Regions from separate parts of the Acetoanaerobium sticklandii genome, predicted to be linked through region 1. Evidence: riboswitches for the same ligand, from Rfam matches in the RefSeq annotation. Region 1 holds a riboswitch; the other holds the start of a gene.

The links. A riboswitch is a leader RNA that binds a small molecule or an ion and turns the genes downstream of it on or off. The one in region 1 is predicted to bind FMN.
Region 2: linked by a shared signal. The riboswitch ahead of ribD (bifunctional diaminohydroxyphosphoribosylaminopyrimidine deaminase/5-amino-6-(5-phosphoribosylamino)uracil reductase RibD) and the one ahead of CLOST_RS11570 (ECF transporter S component) in region 1 are both predicted to bind FMN.

The regions. Positions count from the first base shown of each region.
Region 1 covers NC_014614.1:2,414,099-2,431,052, reverse strand. The annotation lists gene CLOST_RS11575 (Tex family protein) at 1-987, shown strand, start outside; FMN riboswitch at 1,061-1,178, shown strand; gene CLOST_RS11570 (ECF transporter S component) at 1,343-1,948, shown strand; gene tsaE (tRNA (adenosine(37)-N6)-threonylcarbamoyltransferase complex ATPase subunit type 1 TsaE) at 2,269-2,721, shown strand; gene tsaB (tRNA (adenosine(37)-N6)-threonylcarbamoyltransferase complex dimerization subunit type 1 TsaB) at 2,718-3,410, shown strand; gene rimI (ribosomal protein S18-alanine N-acetyltransferase) at 3,403-3,864, shown strand; gene tsaD (tRNA (adenosine(37)-N6)-threonylcarbamoyltransferase complex transferase subunit TsaD) at 3,865-4,884, shown strand; gene abc-f (ribosomal protection-like ABC-F family protein) at 4,889-6,823, opposite strand; gene CLOST_RS11540 (redox-sensing transcriptional repressor Rex) at 7,240-7,869, shown strand; gene nuoE (NADH-quinone oxidoreductase subunit NuoE) at 8,070-8,597, shown strand; gene CLOST_RS11530 (NADH-quinone oxidoreductase subunit NuoF) at 8,598-10,328, shown strand; gene CLOST_RS11525 (FAD-dependent oxidoreductase) at 10,328-13,915, shown strand; gene gdhA (NADP-specific glutamate dehydrogenase) at 14,116-15,462, opposite strand; gene CLOST_RS11515 (DUF362 domain-containing protein) at 16,008-16,178, shown strand; gene CLOST_RS11510 (NADPH-dependent oxidoreductase) at 16,279-16,954, shown strand, end outside.
Region 2 covers NC_014614.1:467,442-484,395, reverse strand. The annotation lists gene ribE (riboflavin synthase) at 3-680, opposite strand; gene ribD (bifunctional diaminohydroxyphosphoribosylaminopyrimidine deaminase/5-amino-6-(5-phosphoribosylamino)uracil reductase RibD) at 760-1,908, opposite strand; FMN riboswitch at 2,117-2,235, opposite strand; gene rfbA (glucose-1-phosphate thymidylyltransferase RfbA) at 2,287-3,150, opposite strand; gene CLOST_RS02175 (CsbD family protein) at 3,322-3,519, shown strand; gene CLOST_RS13410 (methyl-accepting chemotaxis protein) at 3,587-5,818, opposite strand; gene CLOST_RS02165 (methyl-accepting chemotaxis protein) at 6,153-8,225, opposite strand; gene CLOST_RS13405 (diguanylate cyclase) at 8,612-10,621, opposite strand; gene CLOST_RS13400 (HD domain-containing phosphohydrolase) at 10,637-12,295, opposite strand; gene CLOST_RS02150 (DUF4230 domain-containing protein) at 12,467-13,051, opposite strand; gene CLOST_RS13395 (copper amine oxidase N-terminal domain-containing protein) at 13,215-14,855, opposite strand; gene CLOST_RS02140 (polysaccharide biosynthesis protein) at 15,038-16,909, opposite strand.

The DNA.
Region 1 (16,954 bases):
ATAGTAAAAGAAAGCTCAAGAAAAGTAAGCTTTATAATAGTAAGTGAAGCTGGAGCATCAGTTTACTCAGCATCTGCACTAGGAGAGGAAGAGCTTCCAGAGCTTAACGTATCAATTCGTGGAGCTGTATCTATAGCAAGAAGATTGCAAGACCCTCTATCAGAGCTAGTAAAAATAGACCCAGAGCATATAGGCGTAGGCCAGTATCAGCACGATGTAAATCAAAAGAGACTTTCAGAAGTGCTTACTGGAATAGTAGAGGACAGTGTAAACCGTGTAGGCGTAGATTTGAACACAGCATCTTATGCTATTCTTTCATATGTAGCTGGTATAAATAAAACGATAGCTAAAAATATCATAAAATACAGGGATGAAAATGGAAAGTTTTCTACTAGAAAGCAATTGCTTAAGGTTGCAAGATTAGGCCCTGCTGCATACGAGCAGTGTGCAGGCTTTTTAAGAGTAAAGGAATCTGGCGAGGTTCTAGATAGAACTGGAGTGCATCCAGAATCTTACAAGGCGGCTTATGCCTTACTTGAAAAGATGGGCATATCTAAAGAGGATGCTCAGTATCCAGAAAAAACTGAGTTTACTTCAAAAGTAGAAGAGCTAAGCCTAAGAGATATAGCGCAGGAGCTGGAAATAGGACTTCCTACACTTAGAGATATAGTAAAAGAGCTTTCTAAGCCTGGGCGTGATATCAGAGATGAGGGAGCAATGGCGCCTATACTTAGATCTGATATTTTAAAGCTAGAGGATTTAGAAATAGGAATGATACTTCAAGGTACAGTTCGTAATGTAGTAGATTTTGGAGCCTTTGTGGATATCGGTATCAAAAACGATGGTCTAGTTCACATATCCCAGCTATCTGACAAATATGTGAAAAATCCTATGGAGGTTGTGTCTGTAGGAGATGTAGTTGAGGTCAGAGTAATTGATATAGATAGACAAAGAGGCAAGGTATCACTTTCCATGAAAAAAGCTTAATAAGATTAAGTTTGACTAATGATTATCATTGACAATTATAGAGCAAATAGGTATACTATAAATATACAACTTAATATTTCTTCAGGGCAGGGTGAAATTCCCGACCGGCGGTAAAGTCCGCGAGCTGCATAGGCAGTTGACTTGGTGAGATTCCAAGACCGACAGTAAAGTCTGGATGGGAGAAGATAAGCTATTTATTACGCTATTAGTAAGCCTGGAGATAATTTTATTTCCAGGCTTTTTTAATTTTAAATAGTAAAAGGGTTTCTGACATTATTTGCAATATGTGGTTGCGTATAGGCAGAGACTTATCTTCTTAATTATATCTTACTTATATTTTTTAGGAGGAATTATAATGGAAAAAGCAGTAACAAAAAAGCAAGCTATCAGTACATCTAACATGGTAAAGATTTCTATACTTGGAGTAATGTCTTTTATACTAATGTTTATGAATCTACCACTACCTATATTTCCAGCTTTTTTAAAGATTGATTTTGCAGATATCCCATCAGTTATTGGTGGATTTGCTCTAGGTCCAGTAGCAGGAATAATGATTCAGCTGATTAAAAACATTCTACACTTTATGTTTGATAACAGCACAGGCGGAGTAGGAGAGATATCTAACTTTATAGTTGGAGGCTCATTTGTATTAGTTTCAAGCAGTATATACCATGCTATGAGAAGTAAAAAAGGTGCAATAATCGGAAGTATAGCAGGAACTATAGTTATGGCTATGGTGGGAGCACTTTCAAACTATTTCCTAATCATTCCTTTTTACTCAAATATCATGCCGATAGATGTTATTATCAACCTAGGAACAGTTGTAAACTCAGCAATCCACGATAAATTAACTCTAGTGCTTTACGGAGTAATTCCGTTTAATATCTTCAAAGGTATAGTAATATCAGTTGTTACTGCCTTACTTTATAAAAAGGTTACGCCGATTTTAAAGAAAAGATAAGCAGCTACTGGATTAATAAAGCTATTAATCACAGAATCAATAGATTTAGTAGTTGATTAAACTATAGACAAGGTTATTATTTTTAAACTTTATATTTGCACCAACAGCTCTTTTTATTAAGACTAGTTATCTACTCTCCATAGTCTAAATTAAGAAGAGCTTTTATTGTGTAAAAAATTGGTTATAAAAACTAGGTTTTAAGTATATTCTGGCTTACTAAAATTAATTATAAAGAGAGTGGATGTTATTTTTTGCCTATTTTTGTTATAATACTAAGGTTAAGGTTTAATATGTTTGATTTTTGAAAACTAGGAGAAGATATGATTTATTTAATAGATGAGCAAATGACTAAATATATAGGTGAAAAGATAGGAAAGCTTCTAAAGCCCAATGATGTTTTAGCTTTAACTGGAGATTTGGGCGCTGGAAAGACTATGATGACTCAATCTATAGCGAGAGGAATGGGGATAGAAGACTATATAACCAGTCCTACCTTTACTATAGTTCAGGAATATGAAGGAAAGCTTCCACTATTTCATTTTGATGTGTACAGAATAGCTGATGAAGAGGAAATGTATTACATAGGCTTTGATGAATATCTAGCTAGAGGAGGAGTCTGCATCATAGAATGGGCAAATTTAATTGAGAGCATTCTTCCAAAGGAAAGGCTAGATATAGAGCTTCTATATACGGAAAAAGAGGGCAGAAACATGAGACTTACACCTCATGGAGCAAGGTATGAGGATTTAGTAAAGGAGCTGATTGAGGAGTGAAGATATTAGGAATAGATACTTCATCATCGTCCTTATCTGTTGCGGTGATGGACGATGATTTATTAAAGGGTGAGTTTACTTTAAATCACAAGCTGACTCATTCTGAGCAGATGATGCCGCTTTTAGACAGCTTGCTTTCTCATTTAGAGCTTAAGATGTCAGACATAGACCTTATAGGGGTAAGCGTGGGGCCTGGCTCATTTACAGGAATTAGAATAGGTGTAGCCGCGGCAAATGCTATGGCTATGGCTCTAGATATTCCAGTAGTTGGGATATCTAGTCTAGAGTCTATGGCATATACAGCAGGAGAGACAGCTTACACAATAGTATCGACTTTCGATGCTCAAAGAGATAGGTTCTATTTTAATGCATATAGATTTGAAAATTCAGAGCTTAAGGCTTTAGAAGCTGAAGATGTACTTGAAAAGGAAGATCTAATTAAAAAGCTGGAATCCTATGATAAAGTGCTACTACTAGGAGATGCTGTTTTTATAAATGAAGAGCTACCACTCAATGTAAAAAAAGCAAAAAGAGCAGTAAGGTATGTAAGAGCATCTAGCGTATGTGAGCTAGCACAGAGGGACTATTTACTTGGAAAGACTGGTTTTGCAGTTCCTGTCTACCTAAGAAAATCTCAAGCAGAGATTCAATTTGAAGAGCGTATGAGCAAAGAGGTAAACAATGGGTGATTTTAAGATTTACGATATGAATAAGGATAATGTAGATGGAGTTTATGAAGTCGAAACTTTATCGTTTACAGATACTTGGAGCAAAAAGGCTTTTGTAGATGAGCTAAAAAATAATCTGGCATATTACAAAGTAATAGTAGACGAGGAAATTTCAAAGGTAGTTGCCTTTGGGGGACTTTGGAAGGTGCTAGATGAAGCCCATATCACGAATATTGCTGTTCATCCTGAGTATAGAGGAAAAAAACTTGGAAATATGATAGTAGAGGCTTTGATTGAAAAGGCTAGGGAAATAGATATAGCTGAGATGACATTGGAAGTCAGAGCATCTAATGAAACTGCCAAGAATTTATATGCCAAATACGGATTTAAGATAGCAGGTATTCGTAAGGAATACTATCAAGATAACAAGGAAGATGCGATTATCATGTGGAAGTCTATGAAGGAGTTAGGTTAAATGAAGGATATACTGAGTCTTGCTATAGAGACTAGCTGTGATGAAACCTCAGCTGCTGTGCTTAAAAATGGCAGAGAAGTAAAATCAAATATTATAATGAGTCAAATTGATATACACAAAAAATTTGGGGGCGTAGTACCTGAGGTTGCTTCTCGTAACCATGTTCAAGATATAAATCCAGTGATAAAGGAAGCTCTTGATACTGCAGGGGTTAGCTTTAGAGATTTGGATATCATAAGTGTAACCTATGGACCAGGGCTTGTGGGAGCACTTTTAGTGGGTCTAGCAAGTGCAAAGGCTCTAGCCTATGCCTTAGACATCCCACTGGTAGGAGTCCATCATATAGAGGGGCATATAGCGGCCAATTACATCGCTCATGAAAAGCTAGAGCCACCATTTATTTGCCTTGTGGTATCTGGGGGACATACTCATCTTGTAAAGGTCGCTGATTATGGCAAATATGAAATACTTGGAAGGACAAGAGATGATGCGGCTGGAGAGGCCTATGATAAGGTAGCAAGGGCAATAGGGCTAGGCTACCCTGGAGGACCATTAATAGACAAGCTTGCAAAAGAAGGAAATCCTCATGCTATTAGCTTTCCACGTACCTACCTAGAGGAAGGCTCCTATGATTTTAGTTTTTCTGGATTAAAGTCAGCAGTGCTAAATTATCTAAATGGTATGAAAATGAAAGCTGAGCCTATAAATGAAGCTGATGTTGCGGCATCCTTTCAAGAAGCTGTAATAGAAGTGCTATCAGCAAAGCTCATTCGTGCTTGTAAGGAGCATGGGCTAAAGCAAGCTGCCATAGCTGGAGGAGTGTCTGCAAACAGCGCTCTAAGAGAGAGGTTAGAAACTATGTGCAAAAAAGAAGAGATAGATTTTTATTATCCACCTCTTATGCTTTGCACTGACAATGCTGCTATGATAGGCAGTGCAGGATATTATGAATATGTTAATGGTTATACTTCTTCTCTAGATTTAAACGCAAAGCCAGGACTTAGGCTAGGCGACAAATAGATATTTAATCCTGCTGGGCTTCGAGTAGCATTTCCCAAGTGCTCATAAGCTCATGCAGGATTTTTTCTTTGTCTGATTTTTGCTCTGTCACTTCTTTGACTTTTTCTGGATTTGAATATATTTCCTCAAGGCAAAGCAGTTCATTTAGATTTTCGATTTCTAGCTCAGTATTATGAATAGCTTCTTCAGTTTCTGTGATTTGTTTTTTTAGTTTTTTCTCTTCTTTTTCTTTTTCCTTATCCTTCTTGCGCTGGATTTTAAGCTGAGTTTTGGTAGTAGTATCCTCGCTTTGATTAGCAAATTCTAGAGCAGCTTTTTCAGCTGCACGTTTTTCGATATAGTAATCGTAGTTGCCTAGATAGCTTTTTACGCTCTGGTCTTCTAATACTAGGATTTGATCAGGTACCTTATTTAAAAAATATCTATCGTGGGAGATTACAAACACAGTTCCTTCATAGTTAGTGATAGCATCCTCAAGAACTTCTTTAGATTCTATATCAAGATGGTTTGTAGGCTCGTCTAGAAATAAAAAGTTTGAATCTGAAAGCATGAGCTTAAGCAGCGAAATCCTAGCTTTTTCGCCTCCGCTCAAGGTTCCTATTAGCTTGTATACCTCGTCTCCTGTAAACAGGAAAGCTCCTAGCATATTTCTTACTTTTGTTTCTGTAAAGTTAGGATAGGTAGACCACACTTCTTCAAGCACAGTTTTATCAGGCTGTAAATCATCTCTTTCCTGGTCAAAATAAACTGGATACACATTGGTTCCAAAATCTATATCTCCATCAAAGCTTTTGTCTACTCCAAGAAGTATATTAAATAAAGTTGATTTTCCAGCTCCATTGGCTCCGATGAGTGCAATTTTTTCTCCTCTGTATATATCCAAATCCACGTTTTGAAATAGACATCTTTCTCCGTATGACTTACTTAAGCCTCTTGCTTTTAATACATCCTTACCGCTTTTAACTGAAGGCTCAAAAGTAATCTTAGCTCGTTTTTTCATGTAGTTTGGCTTTTCTACTACATCCATTTTATCAAGAAGCTTTTCTCTACTTCTAGCACGTTTTACTTGTTTTTCTCTTCCAAAAGCCTTTAGCTGGTCTATTACTTCTTGTTGGCGTTTTCTCTCGGCTAGATTTTCTTCGTAGGCTTTTTCATCTAGCTCAGCTTGGATTTCTCTTTGCGAAACATAATAGGAATAGTTGCCATTATATACTCGAATAGACTTGTTAAAAAGCTCAAAGGTTCTATTTGTAAGCTGGTCTAGGAAATATCTGTCATGGGATATCACGAAGATAGTTCCTCTATATTGACGTAGAAAAGCCTCTAGCCACTGCACAGAATCGGTGTCTAGGTGGTTTGTTGGCTCATCAAGCAGTAGTATATCAGGCTTTTTTAGAAGTAGCTTTCCTAGCATTACTCTAGTTTTTTCTCCTCCTGAAAGCATTCTTACCTTTTTGCTTAAATCCTCTTCTTTAAAGCCTAAGCCGATAAGTATGCCTTTTGCTTCTGAATTATATGCATAGCCGTTAATTTTTGTAAACTCATCGGTTTTCTTTGTGTACTGCTTCATAAGTCTGTCTAGCTTATCGTGGTCTTCTAAAGAACCAGCTTCAGCTATGTCGTGCTCTAGCACTCTGATTTCCTTTTCTAGAAGCATAACCTCTTCAAAAACCGTAAGCACTTCTTCTATTAAAGTGTTGTCGTTTTCTATATCCACATGCTGAGAGAGATATCCAATGGACAAATCCTTTGCATAAAAAATATCTCCTAAGTCATAATCTACTTCCTTGGTTATGATTTTAAAGAGGGTGGTTTTTCCTGTGCCGTTTGACCCTACTAGTGCCACTCGTTCGCCTTCATTTATTGTAAACGAGATATCCTCTAGTATGACATCGACCCCAAAGCTCTTTTTTATATTATTCATTGCTATAGATATCATAAAATTTAACCTAAACCTTTCAATTTGTGATAAAATATTATCAATTGCTACTAATATTTATACACTTTATAAAATATATATTTATAAATAGTTATCAGATTATTGAAAATAATAACTTTTTATTGTAAACACAATCAGGTTCCAGAAACTCATTATCCCCTTAATGAGTGAAGGTCTTATTGTACGTTTTATCAAGTAGTATATTTATTTTGTAAAAAGTTTTCGTTTTAACGTTAACGATACTATTTTACAGGGTAATAACTCTAGTATCAAGCAATATTATATCATATGGCCGGTTTATATAGTAAGAAGTCATCACTGAGAGTCATAAGTAAATGAAATTGACAAAGTTATGTTAAATCTTTATAATTGTAACAAAATAACAGAAAGTTCATATCGATATGGAGGAAAAATAAATGTCTAAAAAAGTATCAATGGCTGTTATTAGGAGACTGCCTAAATATCACAGATATTTGGCTGATCTTTTGGATAAGGAAGTGTACAGAATTTCATCTAAGGAGCTTAGTGAAATTATAGGGTTTACAGCTTCGCAAATCAGGCAAGATCTTAATAACTTTGGAGGTTTTGGACAACAAGGATACGGCTACAATGTAGAAGAGCTATATAATGAGCTAAGCAAAATTTTGGGACTTGATAAATCTTACAACACAATAATTTTAGGAGCAGGAAACTTAGGACAGGCTCTTGCTAATTACAGTGGCTTTAGAAGATCTGGCTTTAAAGTAAAAGCCTTATTTGACATCAACCCTAGATTAGTAGGAATCAAAATCCAAGACCTAGAAGTAATGGATGTAGAAAAAATGGAAGAGTTTATTAAGAAGGAAGACATCACTATAGCAGTGATTTGTACTCCTAAAGAAAAAGCTCAAGAATCTGCCAACAAATTAATCGAGTACGGCATCAAAGGTATTTGGAATTTTGCACCTATGGACATCACTGTGCCAGAGAATATCAAGGTAGAAGAAGTAAATTTATCAGAAAGTTTATATGTGCTATCATATATGCTGAACGATGGTTTAATGTAACATACTATTAAAATAAAAAAAGGACTCATTTGAGTCCTTTTTTTATGCTGTGTATTGTATACAATGATAATTATAATCACTTAAATAACTTAACTTAAATTTTAATTTTCCTATAGAAATTCTATATAGCAATCATGGTTAAATATGATATACTAAAGCTAGATATACCGTATTTAATTTATAGTAAGTGAGGTGTCGATATGGCATGCAATTGCAGCAATAAGGTAGAAGAAGTACGTGAGCTAGTGGATCTAAGCCTTATAGATCCGATTATCGAGAAATATGGTAAGATTAAAGGCGCGACTATAACAATACTTCAAGGTGTTCAGGAAGAATATGGTTATATTCCGTCAGAGTCACTTACATATATTGCTCAAAAAACCGGTATGAAAGAAGCCAAGCTTTACGGAGTGGCAACTTTTTACACGCAGTTTAGAATGAATCCAGTCGGTAAAAATCTTATTTTGCTATGTCAAGGAACGGCTTGTCACGTTAACGGTGCAAGTACAATAGAAAAAGCTATATGCGAAGAACTTGGAATAACAGAAGGTGAAACGACCCTGGATAAAATATTTACATTTACTAACGTGGCCTGTCTAGGATGCTGTAGCTTGGCTCCTGTTATGATGATTAACGGGGAAACTTATGCTAAGCTTACTCCAGAAAAGACAGTAGAGGTTCTTAGAAATTTAAGAAAAGAAGCCCAAAGCGAAATGGAGGGTAAATAAATGAAGGTTCTTGTTGGTGCAGGGAGCTGTGGTTTTGCAGCAGGAGCTCACAAAGTAATGGATGAGCTAGAGCAAATCAAAGACATACAGTTCGAATATGAAATCACTGGATGTATAGGTATGTGTCACCTAGAGCCAATCATGGAGATTCATGACAATGGCGAGATGTACAGATTTGTAAAGGTGATGCCTGAAGATGTACGCCCTATATTAGAAGACTATAAAAATTTTGCTGATAAGATGATCAGTGAAATAGATTCTGAAGGATTAGAAAAGCAGCCGAGAGTAGTGCTTAGAAACTGCGGAGTTATTAATCCAGAATCCATCGACGATTACATAAACATCGGTGGGTATGAAGCTATAAAAAATTGCTACGAATCTAAATCTCAAGATGCAGTAATAGATGAAATAAAAAAATCAGGACTTAGAGGCCGTGGAGGAGCAGGGTTTCCTACGTGGTTTAAATGGGATGCGGCTAAAAAATCAGCTGGACAAAAGAAATACGTAGTTTGTAATGCCGATGAAGGAGATCCAGGAGCATTTATGGACCGCTCTGTACTTGAGGGAGATCCACATAACCTAATAGAGGGTATGATGATTTGCGGATTTGCGATAGGAGCGGATGAAGGCATTGTTTACGTGCGTGCAGAATATCCTTTAGCAATTCTAAGACTTCAAAAAGCCATAGAGGATGCAACTGAAAGAGGCTTTTTAGGAGAAAATATCTTTGGAATACCTGGAAGAAACTTCAGTCTAAGAATAAAAGCAGGTGCAGGAGCTTTCGTATGTGGTGAGGAAACAGCTCTTATTGCATCACTTGAGGGCGAAAGAGGAATGCCTAGACTTAAGCCGCCATTCCCAGCTCAAAAGGGTTACTGGCAGCTACCTACAAATATAAACAACGTTGAGACTTTTGCTAACGTACCTTGGATTATTAAAAACGGTGGGGAAGCGTTTGCAAAGTATGGAATAGAAACAAGTAGAGGAACAAAGGTATTTGCTCTTACTGGTAAGGTTAAAAAAGGTGGACTTGTTGAGGTTCCTATGGGAATATCTCTAAAAGAGATTATCTATGGAGTAGGTGGAGGAATCGTAGGAGACAGACCATTTAAAGCAGTACAGCTAGGGGGACCATCTGGTGGATGTGTGCCTGCAGAGCTTATAGACACAAAAGTAGATTATGAATCAATTACTAAAACTGGAGCTATAGTAGGTTCTGGTGGAATGGTTGTAATGGATGATACTACTTGTATGGTTGATATGGCTAGATTTTTCCTTGATTTTACTTGCAAAGAATCTTGCGGTAAATGTACTTACTGCAGACTCGGAACAAAGCGTATGCTTGAGATTCTTGAGAGAATCACAGCAGGTGAAGGTAGAGAAGGCGATATAGAGCTACTTGAAGAACTGAGCTACAAGGTTAAGGACGGTTCTTTATGCGGACTCGGACAAACAGCACCAAATCCAGTTCTTACAACTATCAAATACTTTAGAAATGAATATGAAGACCATATATATAATAAAACATGTACAGCAAAACAGTGCAGTGCATTAATCAAATATGTGATTGATCCTGAAAAATGCGTAGGGTGTACAGTGTGTGCTAAAGCCTGTCCTGTATCTTGTATTTCTGGTGAAAGAAAAGAGCCTCATCTAATCAATCAAGATGCTTGTATTAAGTGTGGACAGTGTTACCAAAAATGTAAATTTGACGCAATCAGCGTTAACTAATGAGCGAAAGGAATGAGAATATGCCTCATATCAGAGTTAATATAGATGGGAGAGAAATAAAAACCTATCCTGGGCACACAATTCTAGAGGTTGCTAAGCAAAATCAAATAGAAATCCCTACATTGTGCCACGATGAAAAAATTAAAAACTATGGTTCCTGTGGAATCTGTGTAGTAGAAGTTGAAGGAAATCCTAGACTTGTTCGTTCATGCTCAACTGAAATAGCAGATGGCATGGTAATTAGAACTAGTACTCCTAGAATAGTAGAAAGTAGAACTACTACTTTAGAGCTTTTACTTTCAGACCATACTGGAGACTGTAAAGCTCCATGTACTCATGGATGTCCTGGACATGTTGACGTACAAGGTTATGTTGGGCTTATCGCAAACAAGCAGTATGAAGAAGCAATCAAGCTCATAAAAAAAGAGCTGCCACTTCCTGCAAGTATAGGAAGAGTTTGTCCTCATCCATGCCAGACAGCATGCAGAAGAGGCATAGTAGATGACTCTGTATCTATAGCTTGGCTAAAATATTTTGCGGCTGATATAGATTTGGCTAAAGATGAGCCATTTATGCCTGAGATAAAACCAGATACAGGTAAGTCTATCGCTATAATAGGCGGGGGACCAAGTGGTCTATCTGCTGCTTACTATCTTAGATCTCAAGGCCACAGCGTAACTATTTACGAAGCAATGCCTGAGTTTGGAGGTATGCTAAAATACGGTATCCCTCTATATCGTCTTCCAAAAGAAGTGCTATTATCAGAGATAGATATCATAAGAAACATGGGAGTAGAGCTTAAGCCTAATGTTCGTATAGGCAAAGATGTATCTCTTTCTTACTTAAGAGAAAAATATGATGCAGTTTATGTAGGTATAGGTGCATGGACAAGTACAAAGCTGGATTGTCCAGGTCAGGATTTAGATGGAGTTATAGGAGGAATTAAATTCCTTACTAACTTCGCAATAAACACACCTATCAAAACAGGAGATAGAATTGCAGTTATTGGCGGCGGAAATACAGCTATGGATGCTGCAAGAACTTCAATAAGACTAGGTGCTAAAGAAGTTTATGTAATATATAGAAGAACTAAAGAGGATATGCCTGCAGTTGACGTTGAGATAGTAGAAGCTGAAGAAGAGGGTATCACATTCAAATTCCTTCTTAACCCAATAGAGTTCATCGGAGATGAAAATGGCAGAGTGAAGCAAATCAGACTTCAAAAGATGGAAGTAGTTGGAGGAGGAGCAGACGGACGTAAGAAAGTCGTTCCTGTAGAAGGCGAAGAAGAAATCCTAGATGTAGATTCAGTAATCATGTCCATAGGTCAAAGATTAAAAGGCGACGGCTTTGAAGAGCTAGAGCTTAATAAAGGTGGAAATATAGTAAGCGACCCTGAAACCTTCATGACTAACCTAGAGGGAGTATTTGCAGGTGGAGATGCTACTAATAAAGGAGCAGCTATTGCTATTCAGGCTATAGCTGATGGAAAATACGCAGCTAGAGTAATGGATTCATACTTAAAAGGAAACCTTATTCCTCACAAAGAACCGTTCTTTGTAAAAAGAGATGATATAACAGCTGACAGCTTCCCAGAGGTAGTAAGACAAGGCAGAACTCATATGGGACACGAGGCTCCTGAGCTTAGAAGAAACAACTTTGAAGAAGTGGTGCATGGCTTTACTGAGCAAGAAGCTATAACTGAGGCTACTAGATGTCTAGAGTGCGGATGCCACGATTACTTTGAATGTGATTTAATCCGTCATTCTCAGGAATACGATGTTAAGCCTGAAAGATTTGCGGGAGAAATGCACAAGCGTTTGGATGAAGACAACCATCCATTTATCAAGCGTGACCCTAATAAATGTATCCTTTGCGGACAATGTGTTCGTATTTGTGATGAGGTAATGGATAACACAGCTCTTGGACTAGTAAGCAGAGGCTTTGACACTATAGTTAAGCCAGCTCTTGAAAAGAACTTAAGAGAAACTGATTGTATCTCTTGTGGACAGTGTATCAGCGTTTGTCCTACTGGTGCTCTAATGGAAAGAGTTCCTGTACACAAGCCAGTTCCTGTTAGAACAACTCATACAAATTCAGCGTGCTCAGCGTGCTCAGTAGGCTGTAACCTAGATTTAGAAAGTAGAGGAAGCTTACTTCTTAGATCTCTTCCTACTAGAGAAGAAAGTGTAAACAACGGACTGCTTTGTTCAAAAGGTCGTTTTGGATTTGCTTCTTATCTAGGCGAAGGAAGAATTACTAAGCCACTTATAAGACAAAATGGTGAATTGGTAGAAACTACTTTCGAAGAAGCTATACTTTATGTAGCTAGAAGAGCTCAAAGTATATCACTACTATATGGAGCTAACTCTATGGGACTTAGCATCAGTGGAAGATATACAAATGAAGAAATTTTCATGGCTAAGAAATTCGCAAAAGAAATACTTGGAACTGAGCAGATATTCTCTTTTGGAGCTAAAAGAAGTGGCTTAAAAGACAGCCTGTCATATGATGCATCTCCAAATCTAATAGAAGAGCTATCTAATACTAACTTTATCATGGCTATAGGTGGAGATTTCGAAAGAGATTACACCATAGCAGCACTTAAGATTAAAGAAGCAGTAGGTAAAGGCGCTCACTTAATTCATGTAAATAATGCTAAAAATAAACTGGATGATTGGGCTCAAAAGAGTATAATCACTGACAGTAGCTTTGAAATGTTAAAGCAAATTGCTAAGTACCTAGCTGATAACAGCCAAAATGCTATAAATGCACAGGGAATGGAAGAGCTAAAAGCATATCTTGATAAGGTAGTTGTATCAGATGAGGCTGCTGAGATAGCTTCTATGTACCTAAAAGCTAAGAAAGCTATGATAGTATATGACAGTGTTCATGTTACAGCTGATGCAGAAAGATTGATTTCTGCAATAGTAATGCTATCTGGACACATTGGTTCTGCAAGAGAAGGCTTTATAAAGCTTAGACCATACGCAAACAGCCAAGGTCTTGTGGATATGGGTATTAGTATTGACAGCGAAGCAAAGCTTGCACTTGTTAAAGACAATTCAATAAAAGGGCTTATGGTATTTGGGGAAAATATCAGTCCTGAAGAAATTTCAGCAGTAGAGTTCCTTATGGTTCATGATACTCATATGACTGATCTAGCTAAAATAGCTGATGTGGTAATCCCTGCGGCTGTTATGGTGGAATCTGATGGAACTATAACTTCTGCAGAAAGAAGAATCCAAAGAGTATCAGCTGCTATAAAACCAGCAACTGGTTTATCAAACTGGGAAGTTCTAAAGAGACTTATGAATACCTATAGCACAAACTGCAAGTATGCTAGTGTAGATGAAATTACAAGAGATTTAAGTCTTGAAATTTCAGGATATCATGGATTACTAGAAAATCTTGATAAACCTGTATTCTGGCCTATCAACGAATCACCTCAGCTATACAGTAGAGCGATGCTTGAAGCACAAGCTAAATACAGCTTGCCTCAATCAGAAATACTTTATGCTGAAAATGTAGAAACAAATTATCATAGAACTTTGTTTAACGATTTTTTAGCTAATAAAAACCTATAAAATAAGAACTTCTATATAAACAACAAAATTAAGACCGAATTTCTATATAAATAAAAAAGGAGACTGTTTAAAAACAGCTCCTTTTTTACGAAAAATTTTTTATAGGGATATTTAACTCTAAAATTAATATTTATTTACAATAAAAAGCACAGGCAAATTCGCCTGTGCTTTTTGAAATTCAATTATGAATTAATTAAATATTAATAATCTCCTTGTGCACACATAGCATCTGCTACTTTAACAAAACCAGCGATGTTAGCTCCAGCAACAAGGTTATATCCGAATCCAAACTCTTCAGCTGCTTTAGCTGCGTTGTCATGGATGTTGATCATGATTTGATGTAATTTAGCGTCAACTTCTTCTGCAGTCCAGTTGTATCTCATTGAGTTTTGAGACATTTCTAGAGCTGAAGTAGCAACTCCACCAGCGTTAGCCGCTTTAGCAGGTCCGATAAGAACTCCTTTTTCTTGTAGGAAAGTAAGAGCCTCATTAGTAGTAGGCATGTTAGCAGCCTCAACTAGGAATTTGATTCCGTTGTCAACGATTAGTTTAGCATGCTCTAAGTGAATATCATTTTGAGTTGCACAAGGCATAACGATATCAACTTTTCTGCCCCATGGTTTTTCGCCAGGGAAGAACTCAACACCAAACTTGTCAGCATAATCTTGAACTTTATCTCTACCAGAGTTTCTCATTTCTACCATGAAATTGATTTTCTCATCAGTAGTAATACCATCTGCATCATATATATATCCATCTGGACCAGAAAGAGTAACAACTTTTCCGCCTAGATCTCTAACTTTGATACATGCTCCCCAAGCAACGTTTCCGAAACCTGAAACAGAAACAGTTTTACCTTCGAAATTCATTCCTTCATGCTTTAACATTTCGTTAGCGAAGTAAGTAACTCCAAACCCTGTAGCTTCTGGTCTGATTAGAGAACCACCATAAGACATACCTTTTCCAGTAAGAACGCCGTTTTCGAAAGCTCCACGGATTCTTCTGTATTGTCCGTACATATATCCAACTTCTCTTCCACCAACTCCGATGTCTCCAGCTGGAACGTCTACATCTGGTCCGATGTGTCTGTATAGCTCAGTCATGAAGCTTTGGCAGAAACGCATAATTTCAGCATCTGATTTTCCTCTTGGATCGAAGTCAGCTCCACCTTTTCCTCCACCTATTGGAAGTCCAGTAAGTGAGTTCTTGAAGATTTGCTCGAAACCAAGGAATTTAATGATTCCTATGTAAACAGTGTGATGGAAACGGATTCCACCTTTGTAAGGTCCGATAGCTCCGTTAAATTGTACTCTATAACCTCTGTTAACTTGAATAGCTCCATTGTCATCTACCCAAGGTACTCTGAACATGATTTGTCTTTCAGGCTCAACAATTCTTTCAAGAATGTTAGCTTTAACCCACTCAGGTCTTTTTGCAAGTACTGGCTCAAGAGAAACAAAAACCTCTTCTACTGCTTGTAGGAATTCAGGTTCATGCGCGTTTCTAGCTTTAACCTTTTCGAAAACACCATTAATATACTGTTTCATTCCGATCTCTCCTCCATTTATTAAAGTATTATCATAAAGATAAATTTTTAAAGAGTGACACTTATAGCCACAAGAAGTTAATATATAACGTTTTCCCACTCTTGACTTAGATTATAACATATAGGATATGTATTTGTAACAGCTTTTTAAAAGAATTTCTTCGCCATAGTGGGTTTATGAATAAAGAAATTGCAAACTATTCAGTTAGTTAAATATTCAAAATATACAGCTGAATTAGATAAACATACTTTACTTAAATGTATGACACTTTCGGATTAAATATGAGTCATATAAAAACATAGATATGTATAAAAATTATAAGTTATTGCAAGTTTTATAAAATTTTCCTTCACTAATCCTATAAATTTAATATGGATTTATTTAATTTATTTCAAAACATAGTCACACAATTGAAACTTTTTATCGATAATCGTCACTCAAATGAGAAAAATTATCGCTAGAATACAGTATTTACAGACATTATAAGGCATGATATAATCAACCTAAGTTAATTATTCTATAGAAAATTGAAGGAGGAATTTAATATGGCATACGTAATAAATGATTCTTGTATCAGCTGTGGAGCTTGCGAGCCAGAGTGCCCAGTAAACGCAATTACTGCAGGAGATGACAAATATGTTATCGATGCAGCTACATGTATCGACTGTGGAGCATGCGCAGGTGTTTGTCCAGTTGACGCTCCTCAACCAGAGTAATATTGTTACATAACGAGGTCTTAGACCTCGTTTTTTTTGTTTATTTTTATTCATAATGGGGTAAGTAAAGGTTAGATGAATAATAATGAGGTGATATGAGATGACTCATGTGTATGACGTGCTAACTGAACATCGCTCAATAAGGAAATACAAGCAAGAACCTGTAGATGAAAAACATCTTGAGATGATTTTAAGAGCGGCTCAAGCAGCTCCTTCATCTGTAAATGGTCAGCAGTGGAGTATTATTTTAGTAAAGGACCAAGAAAAAAAGGATAAATTAGCCTCGCTTACAGGAGACCAAAGCTGGGTAGCAGAAGCACCTGTGTTTTTAGTTTTTGTGGCTGATTACAATAGGGCTAAATTGGCAGCGAAGAAAAATGATAATGAATTGAAAATCACAGAGTCAGTTGAATCCATTATGGTAGCCTCTGTAGACGTAGGACTAGCCGCAGGAAATGCAATAGCGGTAGCGGAGTCTCTAGGATATGGAATAGTTCCTATAGGAGGAGTAAGAAGAGAGCCTGAAGAAGTCATAGAATTACTTGAGCTTCCTCAGTATGTTTATCCTATAGTGGGACTGTGCATAGGAATTCCAGAAAGCAAAGAAGAAAAGAAGCCTAGACTTCCTCTTCAAGCAGTGGTTCACAACGAAGCCTATAATAAAGACCAGATGATAGACATTGATGTATATGACGATATAATCCATAATTATTTGCTTGAACGCTCAGCAGGAAAAAAAGATACCAACTGGAGTAAACAGCTATCGGATTTATATA
Region 2 (16,954 bases), 770 kb from region 1:
ACTTATAAAAATCCATTTGAAGCTAAAAATCCCATATCTAGTTTACTTGGTTTCTCTATATTATCCTCAGTTAAATTTGAACTCAGTATATTTGAATTTGCTACAAAGATTTGAATGTATTTGCCAATCATATCGCATTCTATATTCACCATTTGACCTGGCATTGCTTTTTCTAGAGTAGTCATTTTCTTTGTATGTGGTATCACAGAAACTATAAAGCTTCTCTTCGTAACGCTAGCAACAGTAAGTGATATACCGTCTATAGAAACTGAGCCTTTTTCTATGATGTAAGGCAGTAGATTTTCACTTAGCCCTATTTCAATTAAAACTGCATTTTCATCTGGAGTAATTTTTATGATTTCACCAGTACTGTCTATATGTCCAGAAACCATATGCCCGCCTAGTCTATCTCCTAGCTTTAGTGCTCTTTCCAAATTCACCTTTGAGCCTTTTGTAAGTCTGTGAAGATTCGTTCTTTTTATAGTTTCGGGCATGACATCTGCCGTAAAGTTGTCAGCTGACTTTGATGTGACTGTAAGACAGATTCCATTTACAGCTATACTATCACCTATGTTCGCATCCTCTAGGACTTTGCTTGCCTTGATTGAAACTGAGGTTGATTTGCTACCTGGTCTTATATTTAAAATACTCCCTGTCTCTTCTATTAGTCCTGTGAACATCTTAAGCTCCTTTCCATATTCTAAGCAATTCAGTTAATAGCTTTGAACTAAATATTAAATCACAAACAGTCTAAAGCATTTATTTTATATAACCTTCGACTACAAAATCATTTTCAATATGAGTGAAATTCATAGATTTAAGATTTATGACCTCGCTCATACTGCTTGCTCCATATCCTCCTATAGGAGATTTTGCATTTGTTCCTCCGATAATTTTAGGAGCTATATATGCTCTAATCTTATTTACTAACTTAGCTTCAAGTAATGCTGCGCTAAGCTGTTCTCCTGCTTCAATCAAAATACTGTCCATTCCTAAAAATCCAAGCTCTTTCCAGAGCTCCTCTAAATCCACCTTGCCATCCTTTGATTTTGTCATGATTATTTTGGCTCCGTAATCCTCGAGCTTTCTGAGTTTTCCATCGCTAGCTGCCTCAGTAACTGCTATATAGGTATCTGATTTTGAATCGAGATTTATTATTTTAGCATCAAGACTGATTCTAGCTGCCGAATCCACAACTATTCTATGAGGCTCTCTTCCTTTTGAGTCAATAAGTCTTACATTAAGCGAAGCATCATCAGAGAGTATGGTTCCTATCCCTGTAACAACTGCACTTACACTGCTCCTTAATCTATGCACATCGGTTCTTGATTTCTCGCTAGTAATCCATTTGCTGTCTCCTGTGTGACAAGCTATTTTTCCATCTAGGCTCATGGCGTACTTTAGTATCGTAAAAGGAAGATTCGTAGTCATATAGTGGATGAAGACTTCATTTTGAATCTTTGCCATCTCTTCTAACACGCCTACAGTTATTTCTATATTGCTCTGCTTTAATTTTTCTATTCCGCTTCCAGATACAAGAGGATTGGGGTCAGTAGTCGCAACAACAACTCTAGCTAGCTGATTCTTAATTATTGCCTCCGTGCACGGTGGAGTCTTGCCTTGATGACAGCAAGGCTCTAAGGTAACATACATAGTTGCACTCTTTATATCCTCAGTAGCAGAATTTATTGCTTCAATCTCTGCATGGGATTTTCCAAAAGCAGTGTGATAACCTTCACCTATTACCTTGCCATCTTTTACTATCACTGCTCCGACCAAGGGGTTTGGATTTACATATCCTCTTCCTTTTTCAGCAAGTGAAAGAGCTAGTTTCATAAATTTTTCATCCGATTCGAGCATATCAATAACTCCCATATCTACATCAGTCCTTTCATTTTTACTAATCATTTATTAATATAATATTTATAATTATTTTTAAATACTTAAGAATATATCTTTTCTTATTATTCAATACTCATTCTATTCGCAATAGGAATCTAGCTAATATCAAATTACATTTTCTTATAAATCATGTTTATATATATTAATCTTCATAAAAAAGCTCTGGATATCAAAAAACATCCAGAGCATAATAGACCAAAAAATCTACATATAAAATCATCTTCTCCCATCCAGACTTTACTGTCGGTCTTGGAATTTCACCAAGTCAACCACTTTCGCAGTTCGCGGACTTTTACCGCCGGTCGGGAATTTCACCCTGCCCTGAAGAATATATTAAGTTGTATTATCATCATAAAAATATCACATACAAAATAAAAAGTCAACTTACTTTATTAAGTCCATCAAGTACTGTCCATAATCAGTTTTTTTCATCGGTCTTGCAAGTTTATTTAACTGTTCATCTGAAATATAGCCTTTTTTGTAGGCTATTTCTTCTATGCATGCTATATATAGCCCTTGTCTTTTTTGGATTGCCTCAACAAAATTAGAAGCCTCTAATAGAGATTCATGAGTCCCCGTATCTAGCCAAGCAAGTCCTCTACCCATAATCTCAACCTTTAGGTCTTTATTATTAAGATAATGCTCTATAACTGAAGTTATTTCTAGCTCACCCCGTTTTGAAGGCTTGACATTTTTAGCTATCTGGCTGACTTTATTATCAAAAAAGTATATGCCAGGAACTGCGTATGAAGATTTTGGATGCTCTGGTTTTTCTTCAATTGAGATAGCATTCATATCACTGTCAACTTCTACTACTCCATATGCTCTAGGATCTTTTACATAGCAGCCGAATATAACTGCTCCCGAATCTAAATTAGAGGCATTATGTAAGACATTTACAAGATTTGCTCCATAAAAAATATTATCCCCTAAAATCAAGCACACAGAATCATCTTCTATAAATTCTTCCCCTATAATAAAAGCTTCTGCTAGCCCCTTTGGTTGATTTTGTACAGCATAGGAGAAATCCATCCCTATATCAGAACCATCTCCCAGAAGCTCTTCAAAATCAGAAATGTCTCGTGGCGTTGAAATAATAAGCACCTCTTTAATTCCTGCGAGCATAAGCACTGAAAGAGGATAGTAAATCATTGGTTTGTCATAGACTGGAAGCATCTGTTTTGAAACAGATTTAGTTATAGGATAAAGCCTAGTGCCAGATCCTCCTGCTAATATTATTCCTTTCATGATGTAACCCCTTTCCAAGTTTTATATTAATATATTATCACATTTACAAGTATACGCTTTATTATTATCTACTTGATTATACCGAAATTTTATTTTTTTGTGTAAAAAAACTTATGTAGGGTAGATATAAAATAGAGATAATATATTTTGAAAAATAAAGGAGGCATTACTATGAATTTTGATATGCTAAAAGGTAAATTCAATCAGATACTTGGAGATGCTAAAACAGAGTTTGGTAAATTAACTGACGACGAGCTTAAAATGCTTGAAGGTCAAAGAGATAAATTCATCGGAGTGGTTCAAGAAAAATATGGAATCGCTAAAGAGGAAGCAGAGAAAAAAGTTAATGAGTTTTTGAAAAAATACTAATACCAACTCCACCCATTAAAGAAATCAAAAAAGTCTAGATGCGAATTTGCATCTAGACTTTTTTTGATTAGATTTTAAACTGTGCTACTAACGCTTGAAGCTCTTCTGCAATCTCTGCTAGACTTTCTCCAGAGTTTGCGATTTCCTCAATTGTTGCTGCTTGCTCCTGCATAGAAGCTGATGCCTGCTGAGTTCCTGCCGCATTTTCTTCTGATATAGCAGATAGGTTCTCAGATAGAGATATAATTATATCTTTATTTTGTATCATTAGCTTTGAGGATTCATTTAATTTTTCTATTATGTCATTTACTGAATCTATTGCTCTTGCTATGGCTTCAAATTTTCCTTCAGTGTCTTTTACACTTGAGGTTTGATCCATAATTGTAGTTTGAACCACCTTCATAGTGTCAACTGCACTTTGAGATTTTGCTTTTAGCTCATTAATAACCTCTTTGATATCTGATGTAAAGTTGTTAGATTGTTCTGCGAGCTTTCTGATTTCCTCAGCAACAACAGAGAACCCTCTTCCTGCTTCTCCCGCTCTTGCCGCTTCTATAGCTGCATTTAAGGCTAGAAGATTGGTCTGGTCAGCTATGCTTTGAATCATTGTACTTGCAGTGTCAATTTTTTCTGCACTTTCATTGTTGCTCATTATAATTTCATAAACCTCTTTAGTAGACTTAGTGCTTTGATCAGTCTTTTCTATTAGTGTTTTTAATATATTAAAGCCTTCTTCTTTTTCTTTATCTATAAGAACAGCTGCTTGATTTAAGTCCTTTAGATTCTGAGAATCTTTTTCCATAAGATTGCCCATATCATTAACACTTTGAACAGTATTTTCAGTGTCTTTCGCCTGCTCGCTAGCTCCATTTGCAATTTCTTCTATAGTTCGTGCAACTTCTTCAGATGCATTTGCTGCTTGCTGAGAAGTGGCAGTTAGTTCTTCAGAGGAAGCAGCTACAAGCGAAGATTTATCTATAACCTTTGAAATCATGTCCTTCATGGATGCTTGCATATTGTCTATGGCTTTTGCAATTTCTCCTAGCTCATCATTGTTTGAAAGTAGGCTTTTGTCTATATCATTTGTAAAGTCTCCTTCTGACATGATTGAAATCTGCTTTTTAAGCTTATTTATTACTGCAATTACCTTAGTAATAGTAAAGTATAGTGCTGCTCCAAGCAATAGGAAGATAGCAAGTCCAACACCAATAATCATCATTGTATTTTTAGTTACAGCTTTTTGAACAGAATCAATTGAATATCCTATCTTAACTGCCCCTGCTATATATCCGTTTACATCAACAGGGTATACAACTTCATATACTTCATGAGATTCATAATTTGCTGTAGCAGTATAAATCTTTTTATCTTGAATAGCTGTCTTTGCTCCTATATCATCCACTAGGTAGCCCTCTAGCAGCTCTGGATTGCTGTGAGCTTTCACCTTATATATACTGTCCATATATAGGGCATAGGCTATATTATCGGATTTTGCTATATCTTCAATTATTGCCTGATACCCAAATTTCTGAGTCATAGCATTTATGTCATTAGCAAGAATTCCTACCTGCACCATTCCTCCATTTACGTTATGAACATATCCATACTTATAATAGCTGTTTGTTACAGCACTTTGTCTTATTTCTTCCATGTAATCAGCTAATTTTCCGTCCTTTACAGGAGTAGATATGTGGTCTTCTGGAAAGGTATAGCCTATGCTACTTTCTAGGTTTGAGTAAATTATAGTCCCATTTTGATCCACAAAGTTAATTTCATCAATTCCCATATCCTTTGCTAGCTGGGCTAAAAACTCGTTGCTAATCATTTGCTGACTAGTAATTATTACATTTCCGACCCCTCTTATGGAGTTTTCTAAAAGTCTATTAGCATTGTTGATAGATTGCTGGTTGTCATTGACCCTCTTTACAAATTGCTCAGCTGTAAATACTCCATTATCCTTCATTTGGTCAAACAAACTATCTCTTGTAAGATAAGACGATGCAAAAGCAATAGCTCCTACACCTAGCAGAATCAATACTAGCGGAATAGTTAAAAGCTTTGTTTTTATTGAATTAGATTTATTTTCATTGGATTTTATATTATCACCTGAGTTTTTCTTAAACCTTAGCTTAGCTTTATTTTTTCCTTCTTGCTTATTATCAATTACATCTAATTTTTCTATGTCATTTATTATTTCTGTTGTTTCATCTAACTCATTATTATCAAGATTACTCATATTGTCTGCATTATGTATACTTTCTAGGTTTTCTAGAGCTTTCTTATCATTAAGCTTATCCATTTATTCATCTCCCTTTGTTAAATAATATTTATCTATTTTATATAGATAGGATACCATTTTTACTACAAAAAGTACACGCTAACCTTGAAGTTACTTTATTAAAACAAATATTTTCCAAATGATAATTTTGATATATATAAAAACCATTTTAATTTAATCAGTATATGTAACAAATTATTATTCCTATTTATTTTTTCCAAAAATTTATATACAAAAATAGGCTGAAATAATAAGTTACTACAATATATCAAGGTTCATGATACTCAACCAATAAATTGTAAGCCTTCTTATTACTGTCAGCCTATTTTAATTCATTATTTATTTTGTTTTTTAACTACACTCTAAACTTAGCTACTAGAGACTGCAGCTCTTCAGCTATAGATGCTAGTGATTCTCCTGAGTTTGCTATTTCTTGAATAGTAGCAGACTGCTCTTCCATTGAAGCTGAAGCTTCCTCAGTACCTGCTGCATTTTCTTCTGATATTGCAGATAAGTTTTCAGTAAGAGAAATAATTAAATTCTTGTTTTCCATCAGCTGTACAGATGATGAGTTTAACTTTTCAATTATAGTATTTACTGAATCTATAGCACTCGCAATAGCTTCAAATTTACCTTCTGTATCCTTTACACTTGATGTTTGATCCATAATAGTATTTTGAACTATATTCATAGTGTCTACAGCACTTTGAGACTTAGACTTAAGTTCATTGATTACTTCTTTGATATCAGATGTAAAATTATTAGATTGCTCTGCTAGCTTTCTGATTTCTTCAGCAACAACTGAGAATCCTCTTCCTGCTTCTCCAGCTCTTGCCGCTTCTATAGCTGCATTAAGCGCTAGAAGATTGGTCTGGTCAGCTATGCTTTGAATCATTGTACTTGCAGTGTCAATTTTTTCTGCGCTTTCATTGTTACTCATTATAATCTCATATACTTCTCTTGCTGATTTTGTACTTTCATTAGTCTTATTAATTAGTACGCCAAGTATTTTGAAGCCTTCTTCTTTTTCTTTTTCAATTAGGTTTGCTGCTTCATTCAGTTCTTTTAGATACTTCTCATCTTGCTCCATAAGGTTACCCATGACATTTACATTTTCAGCAGTATTTTCTGTATCCTTAGCTTGGGAATTAGCTCCATTTGCTATTTCTTCTATAGCTCTTGCAACTTCTTCAGATGCCGATGCTGCCTGCTGTGATGTAGCCGTAAGCTCTTCAGACGATGCCGCTACTTGACTAGATTTATCCATTACTTGAGATACAATATGTCTCATAGAATTTTGCATATCACCTATAGCTTCAGCTATATCTCCAATTTCATCGTTGCTCTTAAGTAGCTTTTCATCTATATCATGACTGAAATCTCCATCAGCCATATATCCAACTTGTCCTTTTAAGTTCTTAATAAAATTAAGTACTCTAGTTGTAGTTACAAATAATATAATCCCAAGAAGTAAAATAATTCCAATGCCTATAAGGGCAATCATCATTCTATTTTTAGCTACTGCATCTTGAACATCCTTTACCGAGAAACCGATATTTACTGCTCCAATTACAAAACCGTTTACTTCAACAGGATACACTACATCATAAACATCTACTTTTTCCGCTTCATAATAGAACTCAGACGAAAATACCTCTTTATTTTTTATAGCACTTATTGCACCTTTGTCATCTTTTAAATCTATTCCTATTCTATCTTTATTGCTATGTGCTACAGCTTTATATTCACTATCTATGTAAAGTGCATAAACAATATTCTCATTTGATACTATGTCTTCTACAGCTTTTTGGTATCCGAACTTTTCAGTCATTGCATTGATGTCGTTTGCAAGTAAACCAACTTGAACCATTCCACCATTTGGATTAATTACATATCCATATTTATAATAGTCATCAGTTTCGCTACTTTTTCTTATGTTTTCCATAAGCTCATTTTGCTTACCTGAAAGCATAGGATAAGATATGTGATCAGCTCCAAAATTATAACCCAAGCTGCTTTCTAGATTTGAATAAGTAATATTCCCATTTGCATCGGTGTAGTTGATTTCATCTACGCCCATATCATTTGCTAATTTTATTAAATAATCATTGCTTAGCTGTCCTTGATTAGTAATTACAGTGTTTCCAACACCTCTAATTATTGCTTCTAACATTACATTTGCATTATTTAATGATTGCTGGTTATCAGATACTCTTTTTACAAACTGCTCTGATATAAATATTCCATTCTTTCTCATCTGGTCAAATAAACTTTCTTTTGTGTAATAAGACGATAAAAGACCAATTACAATTACTCCTACCATTATTAGAGCAATAGGCATCATTAGAAGCTTTGTTCTAATAGTCCCTCTTTTACTCGGTTTAGACTTCTGATTATTTCTTGAAGTCGCATTTTTGATAATTTCCATTTACCAATTCTCCTTCCAATTACTTAAGTACAATAAGTTGTTTACCTATTTTGACATGCCTAGATGATGAATTAAACCGTTATCTGTATCTGATAAACGTTTAACTTAAATTTCAAAATAGTAATTATTATTTACCCAATGAAATAGGTATAATTACCCTTAAAAATTATACCATCTTACTAGTTAAAAGTATATCATTTTTGTTGATATTGAATTTAATACAAATTCAGAGTATCTGTTTCTAACAGAAAGACATAAAAATAAATTTATTCAAAAAAATCAGCTATATATAATTACACAGCTGATTTTTAGCGTAACTACAATAAGGCTCTTATGAGCTATCAACAAAATTTGATTTCTTAATCTATAAGTTGATGATTTTTTTATTAGTTATCAATCATATTTATAAATACTTCAGCCACTCTTGAATCAAACTGTGTTCCAGAGCAGTTTTTTAGTTCTTGAATTGCTTCATTTTTTGTAAGGATTTGCCTATATGGTCTCTTGTGAGTCATTACATCATAGGCTTCTACAACTGCAAATATTCTCGCAATAAGTGGTATTTCTTCACCTTTAAGACCTTGAGGGTATCCCTTTCCATCCCAGTGCTCATGATGAGCTAGTATTCCTTTTCCTACATGGGAAAATTTCACAGATGAGCTTACTATCTTAAAGCCAAGCTCTGGATGTCTTTTTATTTTTTCCCACTCATCATGGGTAAGAGGGCCTTCCTTTAGAAGAATTTCCTTATCAAGTCCAGCTTTTCCTATATCATGCAAATCTGATAATAAGACAAGCGCATCTAGATCCTCTTTGTCCAAATTCATTGCATATCCTAATTCCAAACATAGAGCTTTAAGTCTGTCATAATGCTCAAGGCTTTCATATTCATTTTCTAGTATAGCTTTTTTGAATGAGCCTATTACTTTATCATAGGTATATTCGCTTTCATCCATTTTATTTTCATACATCTTTTCTTCGGCGCGTTTAAATAACCTGCTAAAGCTTTCATCTTCATTTATTTTTGTGGCTGCACCAAGAGCAACTAGCGGTCTTATAGGCTCTTCTTTTGAGCTAATAGTTGCTTGCTTTATCTTCGCTAGTATATCTAGACTCTTTTTTGCATCAGTTTCCGGCATGATGATTATCATTTCATCTCCGCCTATTCTGCAAGCTATATGGCTTTCTTCTATATTGCTTTGTATCAGCTTTGCCATTTTTATGATCAGCTTATCTCCAGCTTCATGCCCAAAGGTGTCATTTGTTATCTTTAGGCAATTTAAGTCTGCTAATATGATTGAAAGAGGAAGTGGTTTACTTTGAATTTCCTCTAAAATCTCAGAAAAATAAACTCTATTGTAAAGCCCAGTTAGCTCATCATGATAGGTTTTATAAAGTAGCTCCTGAGTAGAAACCTCTAAGGCCTTAGTTTTTTCTTTGACAGCTTTTTTTAAGCTGGCATTCCAAATAGATATAACTATAATAATAATGCTAAGACCTAAAAGCAGAGTGAGCAAGCCAAACCAGAAATATCTGTTTTCAAACAAATTTTTCCTCTGAAGAGGCATCCACCTTTGCTCTATTTCTTTTCTTTCTTGCTGACTTATTTGAGCTAATCCCTTATTAAAAATAGTGCTCAGCATTGGCCAGTCATTTCTAGTAGCTATAGAAAGACTTGACTCATACGGTGTCTCGACATTTACTACTAGATTTGTTATATTATCTCTTTCTATAGTAGCCGATGCACTCATTATCTCAATAATCATAGCATCAGCCTCACCAAATGCTACCATTCTCATGCCATCACTAGGAGTTTTAACTGTTTTGTATTCAAGCTTTGGAAACCTCTCGTTCAAGAACTCAATAATGTCATAGCCTTCTACTACTAAAATTTCCATGCTTGTATTGGCAAGCTTTTCAAAGGTTAGATTTTCAGAAAAATTCTTTCTAGTTATAATAACATTTGGATTGAGTATATACGGCACAGTAAAATCTAGATACTCGCTTCTCTCTGGGGTTTTAGTTGCCGCAGTAATTCCAGATATTTTTCTTGATTTAGCTTGCTCTATCAGTTCATCCCAGTTATCAAACTCTACCATATTTATTTTGATTCCTAATTTTTTCTCTAGTAGCTTGAAATAATCTGCTGACATACCGACGTATTTATCATTATCCAAAAATTCAACAGGAGGATAATCAGTTGTATATCCAATTTTTATGTCATCTTTATTTTCGTTTAGCCACTTTGTTTCTTCTGCTGTTAAAAATATTTCTTCTTCTGGCTTTTGATTGGAATTAAAGGAATAAATAGTTCCAGCTATCCCTATAACAAAAAGTATTAGTAAAATAGTAATTTTAAATTTATTAGATTTTAAAATGATTAGCCCTCCTCTCAAATTTGATTATTTTACTTAGTTTTTCATATCATCCTCTAGTATTTCTAAAAGTGCAATTACTACCTCTTCGTCTAGCTGAATACCTATGTTTTTTAGAAGTTCTTCTCTTATTTCGGCCTTAGTAAGTATCCTATCTCTGTATACTCTAGCTGATGATATAGAATCATAGGTGTCTGCTACAGCTAAAATTTTGGCCTCTATTCTAATATCCTCACCTTTAAGTCCTTGTGGATAACCTCTTCCATCTATTCTCTCATGATGCTCGAGCATGATATTTGCTGGTTCTTCGAGAAAATCAATTTCTTTAATTATTTCAAAGCCTATTTCAGGATGCTTCTTTATTATTTCGTACTCTGCATCCGTAAGCGGACCTGGCTTATTTAAAATCCTATCACTTATCCCAATTTTCCCTACATCGTGAAGTATGCAGGCAAACCGCAAATCATTTTTTTGCTTGCTTGTCAAATTTAGCTTATCTGCTATTTGAAGCGCAATGTCTCCAACTCTATCGCAATGACCTCTAGTATATTCGTCAGATGCTTCAATTGCATTGGCAAGGACTGTAACCGTTTTAATATAATTTTCATCCCTTTGGGTTAGTAGATTTTCTATATCGTCAAGCATTGAGTTGAAGCTCATAGAAAGTACTGAAAATTCATCATTCGAAGTGACAGTACTTCTGACTTTGAAATCTCCATCGCTGACTTTTTCAGTAGTTAAAATAAGTGACCTAAGGGGTTTTAGTAGATTTCTTGATAGGATAAGCGACATCAAAATTCCAATTATTATTGTTAATAAAACTATAGTTAATATCCTGTCACGAATTAAATTAAGCTCTTCATTTAAATTCGTCTGAGTAAGAGCAACTAGCTTCCAATTATTTATACTGATAGGCACATAGGTAGATACATATTGGATTTTATCTAGAGTAAACAGCTCTTGCTCACCGCTTACAGCTTTCTTAGCGTATATGCTTAAATTTTCTGAAGCATTTTCATTAGATGCCAAAACCTCTAATTTTTCATTTAGTAAAAATATATTGGATTGCTTTGAATAGCTAAGGCCTTCAATTATTTCTGTGAATTTTTCAAGCTCAATATCTAGTCCAATAACTCCCCTGAGTTCATTATCTTTATACACAGCTTTTGAAACAGTCTGAAGTAGCTTACCAGAATTTCCAGCATCTATATAAGGCTCGGTCCAAAAAATTTCCCCATGCTTATCTACTGTGCCTTTATACCAGTCTCTGCTTCTAGCATCGTAATCAAGAGGCATAGTTTCATCAACAGGCGCAATATATATAGAGCCGTCTTCCTCTAAAGCATAATAGAACCAAGTTACATTTTTCATCGATTCAGTTAAACCTAGCCACTTTTCATAAATATTTATAAAATCTTCAGGAATACTTCTTACATAGAGCTTATCATCAGTCTTAGTGTAGTTTATTATCTCTTGATTATTAGCCCATATATTAACTATATATTCCATGTCAAATATGAGCTTCTCGAAATAATACTCATTTATATTTTCTAGTTCAGCCTTATTGTTTCTTTTAATAATATCTATTGCGAGTTTTTCTGAATCCATGTAATTTACATAGCCTAGAAACATACCTGATAGTATAACTAGTGACATCATACTGATGATAACTTTCGTCCTTATGCTTCGAACCATATAGTGCTCCTTTTGTGACAAATTTTATAAGAGTAATTATTAAATTAAAATAATTCTTACAATCTTATCTAAATTTTATCACGTTTTAAGATAGAATAAAAAAATAATATATATCAATATAATCTAATTATTAAACCTTATCTTCCAGAGCATAAACAGACCTATGATTTTTTACTTCCATTTAATCTCAATAGATTCAAAACCATAGGATAAAAATAAGTTTCTAATAATAAGCTTGGTATTTTCTTTTGATTTTTCTATAATTCCACTGTCCAGTGCTTGTTTTTCGATATCCTTTTCAAATAGTTCAAGTGCTTTTAAGGTATCTTCTGTAGTTACCTCGTTAAATAATCCATTCTTTTCATCATAAACCTTATACGACAGTATTTCCTTTGATGTAATCTTTGGATTAGGTAGCTTAATAATCAAGCTCTTTCCAGAAATAGCGATATCTCCTTCATCAATACTGCTAAGATCAACTCCTGCTTTCACTTTGCTTTTTACAGTAAAAATAAAGGATTTTTCAGTGAAAGGTATTTGGAAGTTGTTGAATAGCTTAGCATTTTTAAAATCTATGATTTCATTGAAATACATTTCTACAGTATTTAATTCCGAAATATCCTTTACCTGTTCCAAAACTCCAGACACTGAATACAGCTCTTGCTCGTGAAATTTATTGGTTACAAAAAATGTAACCGAGATAGTTGCTAGTATCACTATCAACATAAGTAGCATTGTTTTATAAATCTTTTTCATTTTTTCTCCTTTTAATAAAATACTAATATATTACTATTATAGTATAAACTAAAGTATCTTGCATCGTTAGAATTATTATTTTAAAAACAACAAGGCACTTAGAACTAAATTCTCAGCTCTAAGTGCCCTTGATTAATCTAATATTATATTTACTAAAGTACTTCTAATTTTTCATTATAGTTACAGTTTTTGTAATATTGTCCCATTTAAGCTCAGCGTCAAATACATCTGCTAGAAAAGCAAGAGGTATAAATGTTCTGCTATTGCTTATAACAGCTTCTGTATCCATTTCTTTTTCTTCGCCATTTATGTTTAGAATCTTACTTCCAATAGTCATAGTAGCTTTTGTATCACCTGACTCTACAGTAACCATTTTTTTGTCTGTATCATAGCTTACTTTTGCATCTAGAGCCACTCCAGCAGCTTTAACTGACATCATAGTTCTGTTATCTTGAATATATGGTGCTACATCAAAAGTCTCTACTCTGTTTATTCCATTTGTAGTTATAATAAAGCTTGGACTTCCAATGATGAACCGACCTACATATTTAGCTTGTCCTTCAGAAGGTTTAGATCCTGTTGCAGTAAATAATACTTCTTCATCTACCTTAATTTGATCTGATTGACCATGATTAAAAATAAGCTCGCCTTTATAATCTCCTAGATACCCAAATTGATCAACAGTTACCTTGATATCATTAATAACTATTTTTGACGCTCTAGTAGATGCTGATTTTACTTCAAATACAAATTTTCCATCTCTATATTCAAAGTTATCAATATCAATATTTCCTTCTGTTACATTAAGCTTTGCATCTGTAAATACTAAACCTTTGTATTCTGGATTTATAGCTATAGTATAAACTCCTTTTAGAAGTGCTCCTCTTTCCATTTCAGTAATTTCTATACCAGCAACATCTTGATCTTGAAATCCAAGACCTATGCTAGTAGCTGTACCTGTCATCATATCTACATTTTTAAGAACTGTTCCAAGTGTAATACTATCCTCTACGCCTCTTCCTTCTAAGTTAAGCACTATATCTCCTTCATATTCTTTTTCAGGAGTGATAGTGAATTTAAGCTCCCATTTACTTTTACCAGGAGTTTTGTCTACATTTAGTTTAACGTAATCTCCATTCATAGTAGATGTTAACTTCTTGTCTCCAGTTAATCTTTTAATTTGTATGCCCTTAGCTTTGTCAATTTCAGCATTTTCAACTTCTAAGTCATATGTTTGTGTATCAACTAAAGAGCCATCTATGAATTCTTCTAGATACACTACTACATCTTTGCTTCCAGGTTTAATAAAGTTAAACTCTGCAATATCAGAGCTTGTCAATTTTGCTCCATAGTCCTTGATTTCAGCAACTACTAATTCTTTATCAGAATCAGCAACATCGCCTCTATAAACTCTAAGAACTAAATCTCCTTTTTCTACGCTACGCTCTATATCAAAATATGGATCTAATACAATTCTGTCTATATTTTTTGTATTTACTAACTTAATAGTTAAATCTCTGCCATCAACATCCGCCATGTTAATTAATCTAGCATTGATTCTTGTGAATTTGTTCCAAGAAACTCCATCAGGCAATCTAAGTGTCAGATTTTGAGTATCCTCCCAAGCATTGTTACTATCTTCCGTAAATGTAACTAAAGCAGCGTGCTGTGCCTCCATATTACCAACCCACACCTTGTCACTTACTCTAACTTTGCTAGCAGGTGTAGCTGCAAATGTTGATTGAAAAGGTATCAGCGTAAGAACAACAGCCATAACTGTAATTAAAGATAAAAGTTTTTTCATTATCCCTTTTCCTCCTTTTTATTTTTAGCCAAAAGGCTTTCTATTTAGTTATACCCTATATACTTTTGAAAATAACTAAAATTGTATTACAATTTTATAACATAAAAAAATGTCCTGAATTATAGGACATTTTACTTTAAACAAAAATTCATAAGAATCATCTATCGTTTCCTTATATCATTTTAAGCTTTTTTCTGTTCTAATTTATCTCTATAGCTTGGTATTAAAAATTTAATTCTTTGCTCTAGCTGAGAATAGTTTCCTTCGAATGTAGATTCTATAATTCCCTCTAAACTTTTTCTAGTGAAGTCATCATCCTTATCAAATGGCTTTCCTACAAAAATCTTTTCATGTTTGGTATCTAATATGCCTTCTTCTGCAAGGAGTAGCTCTTCAAATAATTTTTCTCCTGGTCTAAGCCCAGTAAATTCTATATTTATATCCTCATAAGGCTCAAATCCAGACAGCCTAATTAAATCCTCTGCTAAATCAACTATTTTAACAGGCTCTCCCATATCCAGAATAAATATTTCTCCACCCTTGGCCATAGAGCCCGCTTGAAGCACTAATTGAACTGCTTCTGGAATAGTCATAAAATATCTTATGATGTCAGGATGAGTTACAGTAATAGGTCCACCTTTTTCAATCTGCTTTTTAAATAACGGAATAACACTTCCATTGCTTCCTAGAACATTTCCAAATCTAACTGCTACATACTCAGTTGAATATTTCTTGTTCATATCTTGAATGACTAGCTCAGCAAGTCTTTTACTAGCTCCCATAATATTTGTAGGGTTGACAGCTTTATCAGTTGAAATTAGCACAAATCTTTGAACTTCATATTTCCCAGCTATTTCAGAAATATTCTTAGTTCCTACTGTATTGTTCTTGATAGCTTCAAAAGGGCTATCTTCCATAAGTGGTACATGCTTATGAGCTGCCGCATGAAATACTAGCTGTGGCCTGTATTTCAAAAAAATCTCATCTAGTCTATTTACATCCCTTACAGAGCCTATAAGCACTTTTAGGGGAAGTGTAGGATATTTAGACTTAAGCTCGTTTTGAATATCATATACTGAGTTTTCATATATATCAAATATAATAAGTAATTTTGGTGAAAAACCTGCTATCTGTCTACATAGCTCCGAGCCTATAGAGCCTCCCCCTCCAGTTACTATAACTATTTTGTTTTTTATATCTTCTGCTATTTTAGTATTATCAAGAGCTATAGAATCTCTTCCTAGTAGATCCTCAATATCCACGTCTCTGATTTTTTTGATATCTACTTGTCCGTCTATAAGCTCGTATATCCCTGGAAGAATCTTCATTTTCACACCAGAGTCTTTATATATTTCTATAATTTCTTTTCTTCTCTTATGAGTAATAGAAGGCATCGCTAAAATAATCTCATCTACATCATCTAAAAATTTTACTCCTGAGCTTATATCAGCTACAATAGGAATCCCATTTATTTTTTTCCCTATTTTATTTGAATCGTCATCTACAAATCCAACTAAAACCTTATTCATATCTGGAGTCCTAAGAAGTTCTTTAGCAGTCATAACTCCTGCTTCTCCCGCTCCTATAATAAGTACCTTTGACAGAGGCCTATTTAGTTTATTAGTCTGTAGCTTTCCCATTTCTATACGTCTAAGCACTCTATATGAAAACCTAAGCCCACCAACAAACGCAGCCATAGTAAACATATTTATTATATAAAAGCTTCTAGGCATATTTACATCAAGCAGTAAAAAAGTAATATATGTTGCTATATTAGACCACAAAGCAGCTAGTGCAATCGACATCATTTCATTAATGCTTGCATATCTCCATAAACTTCTATAAAGTCCAAATAAGTAAAAAATCACCAACACAATACCCGTATATATAACAAAATGATCTATAAAAGCAATTTTATATTCTATATTGCTTCCTGTAATATAAAAATCAAACCTAATCTCTAAGGCAAGTAGTGCAGCTAGATTTACCAGTGCAGCATCTGCAAATAGAAGTACTAGTTTTCTTATTAATTTATTTGATAAAATCTCCCTCATATCTTAGTTCCTTTCAAAGCTTACTTATTTTAATTATACATGAAT